One region of the Allobosea sp. RAF48 genome, then DNA from elsewhere that is predicted to be linked to it. Evidence: riboswitches for the same ligand, from Rfam matches in the RefSeq annotation. Region 1 holds a riboswitch; the other holds the start of a gene.
The links. Region 1 has a riboswitch for cobalamin ahead of AB4Z10_RS25715 (TonB-dependent receptor plug domain-containing protein). Riboswitches for the same ligand answer to the same signal wherever they lie in the genome.

Region 1 (5,155 bases):
GCCTGCATCAGTTCGCCGTGCGGCAGCGGGCCGCCCGTTTCCGGGCAGAGCCAGCTCGCGCGCGGATGTGCATGACGCCCGCCCCTGCCCTCCCATTCAGCTGCGAGCGGCATGGCTTTCCGGGACCTTGGCGAAGGCTGCGGCGGGCCCCCTCAGGACGAGACCGAAAGGCTTGCCTTCGCTGTCGAGGGCCTGGAGCGTGACGGTTCCGCCGCTTTCGCTGCGCTGCCAGCTCGCGACGGCACCGGCCCTGAGATGGAGGTGAAAGTCGGGCTGCATGATGTTGACGAAGCCCATCGCCGGCTTCGGCTCGGGCAGCACGGCTTCCCAGTGCTGGAACAGGCCGGGCCGCTCGATGTCGATGGCGATGGTCTCGCCGCTGTCGAGGATGGCCGCGAAGCTCCGGGCGCCGAGATCGTCCGCGGGTATGTCGGCCGCGCCGCCTGCGCCGGGCGCCTCGCGCATGGCCGGCTCCAGAGGCTCGCCTGCGCCGAAGGCTGCCAACGCCTTGTCGAACGGCTCCAGCCCGTCGAGGCCGATCAGGCTGAACAGGGTCTCGCCATTGGCATCCTGACATTCCAGGCGCGGCAGCACACGCTCGCGCATCTTGCTGGTCCGGTCGGCGACGATGCGCACGACCGCCGTCAGGTCGATGCGGCTGTCGTGCAACGCGCCCGAAAGCCTGGCTTCGTTCCCTTCGATCGCGACCGCCTCGACCTCGCCCATACGCTCATGCGTGGCGCCGCCGGAGCGGGTGCTCAGCATGACCCGCCCCATGGCGGGCAAGCTCTTAAGGATTTCGGACGGCGCGCGCGTGAGCCGTTCGCGTGGATTGGTCTCTTGGGTCATCGTGGTCTCCAAATGAGGCGGCGCCCGGGTCTCGCCGGGAGCGCCGCCGATCCGCCGCGCCTTCGGGCGAGGCATCTCAATCGAGGGTCAGAACTCTGCAGACGCAGAGAGCTTGAATATGCGCCCCGGCGCGGTCTGCAGTTCGAGCGGGTTGGCGGCCGCGACGCTCAAGCTTGCGACCTTGTCGTAGTTCAGGACGTCGGCGAAGTAGCGCTTGTCGAAGATGTTCTGGACGCCGGCACGAAGGGTCAGGAAGCTGGTCGGCTTCCAGTTCAGATAGGCGTCAAACACCGAATAGCCGCCGGGCTTGAACGTGGTGGGTGCGTCGGCGCGCGTCGCGCCGGCCGCGAAGGTGCCGATCACCTCGGCTTCCAGTCCGTATTCCGGCATCAGGTACTTCAGGCCCGTCACCGCCTTCAGTGGGCTGACATTATAGGGGACTTCGAGCGCGCCCTGCTGCTTCCGCTGCTGGCCGTATTGATAGCTCAGCGCCAGATGGGTGACCCAGCGCTCCTGGAAGCGCCACTCGGCCGAGGCCTCGATGCCGGAGATTTTTACCCGCGCCAGGTTGCGCGAGGTGATGTCGGTCGTCCCGGGCACCTCGTAGAGCTCCTGGATGAAGTCCTTGTAGTCGGCATGGAAGACGCCGATCGAGAACCAGCCATCGGCGAAGCGTCCGCGCACGCCCGCCTCATAGGATGTGACCATTTCAGGCCGCAGATCCGGATTCGGGATCAGGTTCTGCGTGCCGAAGGGCAGCGAGGTGTAGAGCTGCTGCGCCGTCGGCATCTTGAAGCCCTGGGCGTAGCGGGCATAGAGCGAATAGGTCTCGTCGAGCTTGAAGATCGTGCCGACCTGCGGGATGAGCCGGTGCGAGTCGAGCTCGCGCGGCGCTTTTCCGGGCACGATGACATAGCCGGGGCCGACGCGCGGATCGATGTTGTAGTTCGCGTAGCGGACGCCGGGCGTGATCGTCCAGCGCCCGTTCAGGAGCTCGATCTCGTCCTGGAGATAGATGTCGGCCCGCGTCGTCGTCGCATTGGCGAAGTTGAAGCCGCCAGCGATCGCGGTCGTCGTCACACCGGTGGTCAGGTTTCTAACATCGTCGCGCCGCTCATAGTCGGTGCGCGTGACGTCGCCCTGGAAGCCGTAGGTCAGGCGGTGGAAGCTCAACCCCAGCGCGAAGCTCGACTTCGCCTGGACGTCGAGCTGCGAGAATTGCTCGGTATAGTCGAGCAGGCCGCGCGTGAAGCGCTGCTGACCATTGGCGAGCGTCTGCAGGTTGTTGGTGATGAAGGTGCGGCTCTGGGGTGTGAAAGAGGCTTGCCAGCGCAGCGAGTCGAGGAAGCTTGCGCCGACATTCCACTCATGCTCGAGCGCCAGGCGCTTGCGCGACTTGATCTGATCGCGAATGTTCGGTCCGTTGCGGATGCCCAGGCTCAAGACGTTGTAGTTGTAGAGCTGGTTCACAGTGGATTCGCTGTCGAAGTATTCGCCGGTCAGCTTGAAGGTGTGATCGGGCGTCGGCTTGAATACGATCTTGCCGAAAGCGTTCCAGACCTCGGTATCGAGCGGGTTGAGCAGATTGCAGCCGAGGAAGCGCAGGGTTGGCACCGGGCAGCCCCAGCGGCCGCCATCGGCGCGGGCATTGCCGAGCTTGGCTTCCTGCGCGTTGCGCTGGCTCACGCCGATGATCGCTTCGAGGGCGGGCGAGAAGCTGTAGGCGCCGATGCCGGTCTTGACGAAGGAGCGGTCCAGGCTGTCGTAGCTGGTGTCGAGCTTCACCGCCCAGGGCTTGTCGGCGCGGCCCTTCAGCAGGTCCTGCGGATCGAGCGTGCGATAGGCGACGATGCCGCCCAGCGCATCGGCGCCCCACAGCACCGTGCCCGGGCCGCGCACGATCTCGACGCTCTTGAGGAAAGGCAGGTCGACGAAGTCGCGGTTGCCGTCGGTGATGCGCTCGATCACGCGCGAACCGTCGACCTGCATCTGCACGCGGTTGCCGCCGACGCCGCGGATGGTGAAGCCGCCATAGTTGCCGAAGGGATCGGTCGCCGTGGTCTGGCGGTTGACGATCACGCCGGGCTCGTAGCGCACGAGGTCCTGGGTATCGCGGGTGATCCGCTGTTCCATGTCCTGCCGCGTGATGACGTTGACGGTCCCGGGCACGTCGAGAGCCTGCTTTTCGCTGCGGGTCGCCGTCACGGTGATCTGGTCGAGGGCAATCGGTTCGGCACCGCCCGGAGCAACCGGCGCCGACTGGGCATACGCGCCCGTCAATGCGGTGGAAGACAGGAAATATACAGCAATATATAGCTTAGAATTATTATTCATAATTTCGTCCCGGGTTGAATTCGGGACGAGTTATTTCTGAAAGAAGAGATTCGCAACCAACATTTGAACACAAATTGTCGATTATAAATACAATACATTCAGATCTAAATTGATATCCGAGTAATATAATGGGTAAATTGGAATTATAACAATGATTCAGAACCATCTTGATCTGAATTTAATTCGTTATTCGCACGCAATCGATTGAACCTGACCCATCTCTCCGCCGCAGGCCAATGCGTGCCGCTGATACGCCCCAAAACGGGCCATCTGAGCGCCAGAAGCCGGCCAGAAAGCTCAGCGTTCGCCCGGCTGGACGGGCGGGCGAAGCTTGGCTTGGCATCTCGCGGCCGCCGCCCCTGGAGCACACTCCGAGACCAAGCGTATCCCGCGGTCGCATGAGGCTGCGCGATCGGCGCGGTTTGACGCCGCCACTTTTTCGCCCTAATCCTCGCCGCGACGGTTCCCTCACGGGATCAAAAGGGAACGCGGTGCGGGCGGAGTTTTGCCCCATGCCGCGGCTGCCCCCGCAACTGTAAGCGGCGAGCCTTTCGCCATACGCCACTGGGGCCTCGGACCTGGGAAGGCGGCGCAAAGGCACCGACCCGCGAGCCAGGAGACCTGCCGTCAGCCGTGGTCACACGCGAACACGTTCGGACGGGGTGCGCCGATCGCTGATTTGACTGTTTGCCGCCTCTCGCGCGGCCGATGGGAGATCGCGTTCGCGGTGACGTGCCACTGACGTCAACGCCCGAGGTCTCCATCGTGAACGTCTTCTTCCCGGCCGCAGGACGCGGCCGCCTGCTGCTGTCCGCCTCCCTGCTCGCCCTCGCCTGCTCTGTCCCTGCCCTGGCGCAAAGTGACGCCGGCCCTCTCGCCCTCGACGAGATCGTCGTCAGCGCCACCGGCACGCCGACGCCGGCCCGCGAGATCGCAAGCTCGGTCACTGTCATCACGGCGAAGGACATCGAGCAGCAGCAGCGCCGCACCCTGCCGCAGGCGCTCGCCACCGTGCCCGGCCTCAACATCGTGCAGACGGGCGGGCCGGGCGGCCAGACGTCGGTCTTCATGCGCGGCACCAACTCGAACCACGTCAAGGTGCTGATCGACGGCATCGAGGCCCACGACCCCTCGACGCCCAACCGCTCCTTCGATTTCGGCTCGATGCTGACCGACGATATCGAGCGCATCGAGGTGCTGCGCGGCCCGCAGAGCGGCCTCTACGGCGCCAACGCCCTCGGCGGCGTGATCTCGATCACGACAGAGCGCGGCGAGGGTCCACCAAAGGCGACCGCGCGCATCGAAGCCGGCTCCCACGGCACCTTCAACCAGTCGGCCGGCTTCGGCGGCGGCAACGACCGCTTCAACTACGCCTTCAACGTGGCCCACTTCCGCTCGGACTCGACCCCTGTGACGCCGCCGAACCTCGTCCCGCCGGGCCGGCGCATCAACCCCAACGCCTTCGACAACTACAGCTATTCCGGCCGTGTCGGCGTCGCGCTCAGTGACACGCTGACGCTGAACTGGGTCGGCCGCTATCAGGACGGGCAGTTGCGATTCACCAGCGACACCGGCTTCCCGAGCCGGCCTGCGCCCTATCGCTCGGTGCAGAACTACGCCCAGGCCTTCACCCGCGGCGAGGTTGTGTGGGATCCGTTCGGCGGGCGCTTCGTCAACACCTTCGGCGTCTCCTACACCAACCAGGACCGGGCGACGCGGACGGCCAACGGCACGACCGGCATTCTCGGCCTGCCCAACGAGAATCTGGGCGAGCGCACCAAGCTAGACTGGCGCGGCAATCTCGAGATCGCCAAGGGCCACAATCTGCTCATGGGCTTGCAATACGAGCGCGAGCGGCTCGACACCACCAGCCTCGTCGCCTCCAACGGCAACAAGGCCGGCTTCCTCGAGTACCAGGGCAATCTCGAGGACCGTTTCTTCCTCGTGGCCAACATCCGCCGCGACGACGACG
Region 2 (5,155 bases), on a different contig from region 1:
GGCAAGCGCAGAGATGCCGTCGCGGTCGGGCACGAGCCGGCGGATGCTGAGCCCGGTCGCCTGGTCGCTCGCTTCCGCCTTGAAGGCCACCGGGATGGCGCCGATGCGTCCGTCGAATTCCGGCAGTGCCACCTGCATGGCGAGATCAGCAGCCGAAAGGCCGCGCGGCGAAGCCTCCCAGGCCTCGCGGGGGCTGCCGACGGGCATGGCCTGCAGAATCGGGCAATCGGCGGCGTCGAGCACGAAATCCGCGCTGTCGCGTGCCGAGAAGGCGGTGGTGGTGAGGATCAGCGCGGGTCTGCACGTCGCGATCAGCGCCGCGAGTTCCGCCGTGGCGGCCGGGTCCTTCAGGCTGGTCAACGCGAGTGGCAGCGCCGCGAGGCCACGTGAGGTCAGGGCGGCCGTCAGTGCCTCGCCCATGGCCGTATCGCCCGCCGCGACGCTGGAGCGATAGAGCAGGATCGGGACCAGCGGGATGTTTGCCGGCAGGGCGGCGAGTGCGTCCCGCCAAGGCAGAGGCATACCGCCTCCGCCCAGTGCGAAGAATGGCGGCAACGGAAGCGGAGCGCGATCGGCAGCGTCGCGCGACCCCTCCAGATAGTCGTCGATCCGCCTCAGCAGCCGCCGCATGTTCTCCGTGCCGCCGCCGGCCTGGAAATAGGCCAGCAGCTCGGCGGCGAACCCGGGTGGCACGGTAGCATGCTCGCCCAATCTTGGATCGTCGCGCTCGTCACCGGGCAGGATCGCGAGCGGAATGCCGCGCGCACGGCAGGCGACGCCGAGCTGCTCGATGCCATAGCGCCAGTAGTCAAGCCCGCCGAGGCAGCGCACCAGCACGAAGCGGCATTGCGCCGCCGTCTTCTCGATCAGGAAATCGACCGAGAGCGGGTGTTTCAGCCGCCGGAGCGGAGCGAGGCGGACAGTGAGGCTCTGCCCGTCATGCTCGCCCTTGCGGCGAGCATCCACGTCTTGGACATGATCTTCGAGCAGCGAAGACGTGGATGGTCGGGGCAAGCCCGACCATGACGACAACGGCTCCACATAAGTACGTGCCGCCACCGCCAGCGCCGAAAGGTCGCTGTCGGTGAAGGACAGGACGAGCACATCTCCCGGCGGCAGGGCGAGATCGACAGCGTCCTCGCCGTCGTCGAGCCTGATCTCGCTGGTCGGGAGCAGGTGCATCGGTTGATGTTACGCCCCCGCGAGGGCCGCTTCCACGGCCTTCAGATCGAAGCCCTTGAGGCCGATCACTGTGAGGCGCCCCTCGCGCGGCTCAGCTGCCGCCCACGGCCGGTCGAAATGATGGCCGACGCGCCGGCCGACGCCCTGCACGACGAGCCGCATCGGCTTGCCCGGCACTGCGGTGAAGCCCTTGAGGCGCAGCACGCCCTCGGCCTCGGCCGCCTTGGCGACGCGCGCCGTGAGCTCCTCCGGCGAAAGGCCCTCGGGCAGCGGCACGGCGACCGAGTCGAAATCGTCATGGTCGTGATCGTGCTCGCCTTCCCCGTGATGCGACGGGCGAGCGGCGAGGTCGCTCTCGGCGGCGGCGCCGAGGCCGACGATCAGCGCGGGCTCGACCTTGCCATGGGCGGTCTCGACGATCTTGATCGCCTTGGGCAGATGCTCGGCGATCTCGGCCTTGACGCGGGCGCGGCCGGCCTCGTCGACGAGGTCGCTCTTGTTGAGCAGGATGAGGTCGGCGCAGAGGATCTGGTCCTCGAACACCTCTTCCAGCGGATTGTCGTGCTCGACCGATGCATCCGCCGCCTTCTGCGCCGCGAGCGCCTCCGGATCATCGGCGAACTGGCCCTCGGCCACCGCCGGGCCGTCGACCACGGCGATGACGCCGTCGACCGTGACACGGGCGCGGATCGCTGGCCAGTTGAAGGCCTGGACCAGCGGCTTGGGCAGGGCGAGGCCGGAGGTCTCGATCAGGATGTGCTCGGGCGGGTTCGGCCGGTTCAGTAGCTTCTCCAGCGCCGGCACGAAATCGTCGGCGACGGTGCAGCAGATGCAGCCATTCGGCAGCTCGACCACGTCCTCGTCGCTGCAGCCGGCGATGCCGCAGCCTTTCAGGAATTCGCCGTCGAAGCCGAGGTCGCCGAACTCGTTGACGAGCACGGCGAGCTTCTTGCCCTCAGCGTTCTCGAGGAGATGGCGCACCAGCGTCGTCTTCCCGGCGCCGAGGAAGCCGGTGATGATCGTGCAGGGAACCTTGCCCAGATTCGTATTCTGCGGAGCGTTCATGATGTCATCCTTGCTGGCGCGCCGGCAAAGGCGGCACGCGCGCGACCACGCCCTTGCGGAAGGACTGCGGCCGCTCTTTCCAGGGAACGATGCCGTTGGCGCTGGCGGCATAGGCCTCCGCCGCGCCGACGATCTCGTCGAGATGGGTTTGCGTGTCGAGGTCGCCGATCAGATAGGTCCATTTGCCGTCGGCGCAGAGCGCGATGGTGCAGGGCCGCTTGCAGACGGCGAGGCATTCTACCGGCAGCACGGGGATCGTGCTGCCCTTGGCGATGAGGCGCTCGGCGAGCGCCTCGGCGAGCGCCAGCCCCGGCTGGTCGTAACCCTCCGGGAGATCGGCGCGCGCGCGTCTGCAGGCTGTGCAGACATGGATGGTGAGGTCGCCCTCGGACATGGCTTGCCTTTCGCGCGGAGCCCGCAGGCTCCGCTGCCTTCAGCGCGCCAGGGCAGCGCGCCGGCTGGCCCAGGGCCAGAGCACGCCGACCATGAAGGCGGTCGCGAGCCAGAGTGCGGCCTGGATTCCGAGGGAGAGGGCCGCGAAATGAGCCGCGACCTCGGCCGGCACCTTGCTCTCCGGCGAGGCCGGATGCGGGGCGCCGACGACATGCGGCAGCAGGATCACGACGGCGGCCAGGAGCTTGAGCCAGGGTTGCTCGAAGCGCAGGAACAGGAAGAGGCCGAGCGCCGTCGCGATAGCGGTCGTGAGCCACCAGAACTGCCTCTGTTCCAGCGCTGCGGACGCCGCGCCCGGCAATTCCGGAGCGAGCCCCATCGCCGGTGCGAGACCGAGCGCGAGGAAGCCGCAGGCTCCCCAGACCAGGGCGCTGCGCTGGTCGATCGTGTCTCCGGCCGCGATCATGCCCGCGAGCAGCAGCGCCGCGAAGCCGATGGCCGTCGCGATCGTCACTGCGCTGGTGAAGAGCGTGCGCTGGAGGCCGTCCTGCGGCTTCCACTCGGCATGCTCGTGGCCGGGCGCATCGCCGGCGGGGCCGTGCGCGAGGATGATCCTGGCTTCGCCGTCGGAAGCGGCGAGCGTCGGCGCCTGCAGGCGCAGCGCCGCCTCATAGGTCTCGGCCTTGAGGATCAGCGGGGTGGTGGTGACATGCTGGAGGGCGGCGACGATCAGCCCAGCCAGAAGCCCGGCCAGAATGCTGACCGTGAGAACACGCGTAACCATGGTTGCTTTCCCTCAGTGGCAGGGAAAGGCGAGGCCGTGACGGGTGTCGTGCGCGGCGTTGTGGACGTCGGTCGAGGCCGCGAAGCCGGTCGTGTAGATCAGCGCGACGCCGATCACGAGCGCGGCGGCGACCGCCTTGACGCGTTCCGAGACGCTGAGCTGGGTAGTGGAAACCGAAGCAGTGTTCATAGGGCTCTCCGTGGCCGCCCCGCCGGCAGCCGGTTGGATCTTTGCGGGTCGACGGCAGGTCTCCTGGCTCGCGGATTTGGCGCCCTGTGCCGCCTTCCCGGAGTGAACGCTCCAGTGGCCGATGGCGAAGGACATCCGCTTACAGTTGCGGGGGCAGCCGCGGCATTGGGCAGAGCAAGCCCGCACCGCGTTCCCTTTTCACCTCCTCGCGGAGGCACCGTCAGCGACGATCATTAGCCTTCGCCGTGCCGCTGTGCAATGCAGAGGCTCTACTCCTTGCGAACCTTCATCTCGGAGAGCCGTTTAGCGGCGTTTCGCGCGATGGGGCTCGTGAACATGGCGAATGTTATGCCCACGGAAATGCGTCATCTCACCCTCGTCCTGGGCGGCGCCCGCTCGGGCAAGAGCCGCTATGCCGAAGGGCTGGTCGAACAGCTGCCCGCGCCCTGGGCCTATATCGCCACTGCTCAGGCCTATGACGACGAGATGCGGGAGCGGATCGCCACCCACCGCGCGCGCAGGCCGTCCGGCTGGGATACGGTCGATGCTCCGCTCGACCTTCCCGAGGCGATCGCCGCGATGCCCGCCGGTCGGCCGGTTCTCGTCGATTGCCTGACGCTCTGGCTGACCAACCTCATCCTGGCCGAGCGCGACACCGTCGCTGCCACGACGGCTCTTATCTCCACCTGCGAGCGGGTTTTTGGCCCGCTCGTGCTGGTCGGCAACGAGGTCGGCCTCGGCATCGTGCCGGATAATGCGCTCGCCCGCCGTTTCCGCGACGAGGCCGGGCGATTGCATCAGGCGCTTGCCGCGCGCGCCGGCCGCGTGGTCTTCATGGTCGCCGGATTGCCGATGCAAGTAAAATGACACGAGCGAAGTGATGACCGATACGGACGAAGCCGCGCGCCACAAGGCGAAGATGGAGAAGCGCAAGGCGGTGCAGGACGCCGAGGTCGCCTCCAAGACGGTCGAGAAGGGGCTGCTCATCGTCAACACCGGCCCCGGCAAGGGTAAGTCGACGGCGGCCTTCGGGCTGATCCTGCGCGCACTCGGCCATGGCTGGCGCATCGGCGTGGTGCAGTTCATCAAGGGCGCCTGGTCGACCGGCGAGCGCCGGGCGTTGGAAGCCTTCGGCGATCAGGTCAGCTGGCACAGCATGGGCGAGGGCTTCACCTGGGAGACGCAGGACAAGGTCCGCGACATTGCCGCCGCCGAACGCGCCTTCGCCAAGGCTGGGGAGCTGATGGCCGATCCTGAGATCCGGCTGCTCGTGCTCGACGAGCTCAACATCGCCCTGCGCTACGACTACTTGCCGCTCGCCGAGGTGGTGGGGGCGCTCAAGGCCCGCCGGCCCGATCTCCACGTCGTCGTCACCGGCCGCAACGCCAAGTCGGAGCTGATCGAGGCTGCGGACCTCGTCACCGAGATGGCACTGGTGAAGCACCATTTCGCCGCCGGCGTGAAGGCACAGGAAGGCATCGAGTTCTAGCCTAGGTAATGGACCGAAAGGATCCCGGTGCACGCGGCTGGTCCTGTCCGGTT

Region 2: linked by a shared signal. The riboswitch ahead of AB4Z10_RS23475 (CbtB domain-containing protein) and the one ahead of AB4Z10_RS25715 (TonB-dependent receptor plug domain-containing protein) in region 1 are both predicted to bind cobalamin.

What each region holds. Positions count from the first base shown of each region.
Region 1 covers NZ_JBFRDZ010000018.1:22,217-27,371, reverse strand. Annotated here, with positions in the region: gene AB4Z10_RS25730 (ChaN family lipoprotein) at 1-113, opposite strand, end outside; gene AB4Z10_RS25725 (ChuX/HutX family heme-like substrate-binding protein) at 97-849, opposite strand; gene AB4Z10_RS25720 (TonB-dependent hemoglobin/transferrin/lactoferrin family receptor) at 937-3,183, opposite strand; cobalamin riboswitch at 3,628-3,826, shown strand; gene AB4Z10_RS25715 (TonB-dependent receptor plug domain-containing protein) at 3,916-5,155, shown strand, end outside.
Region 2 covers NZ_JBFRDZ010000014.1:141,107-146,261, forward strand. Annotated here, with positions in the region: gene cobN (cobaltochelatase subunit CobN) at 1-1,182, opposite strand, end outside; gene cobW (cobalamin biosynthesis protein CobW) at 1,192-2,247, opposite strand; gene AB4Z10_RS23465 (DUF1636 family protein) at 2,252-2,641, opposite strand; gene AB4Z10_RS23470 (CbtA family protein) at 2,681-3,424, opposite strand; gene AB4Z10_RS23475 (CbtB domain-containing protein) at 3,437-3,613, opposite strand; cobalamin riboswitch at 3,650-3,849, opposite strand; gene cobU (bifunctional adenosylcobinamide kinase/adenosylcobinamide-phosphate guanylyltransferase) at 3,962-4,480, shown strand; gene cobO (cob(I)yrinic acid a,c-diamide adenosyltransferase) at 4,494-5,102, shown strand.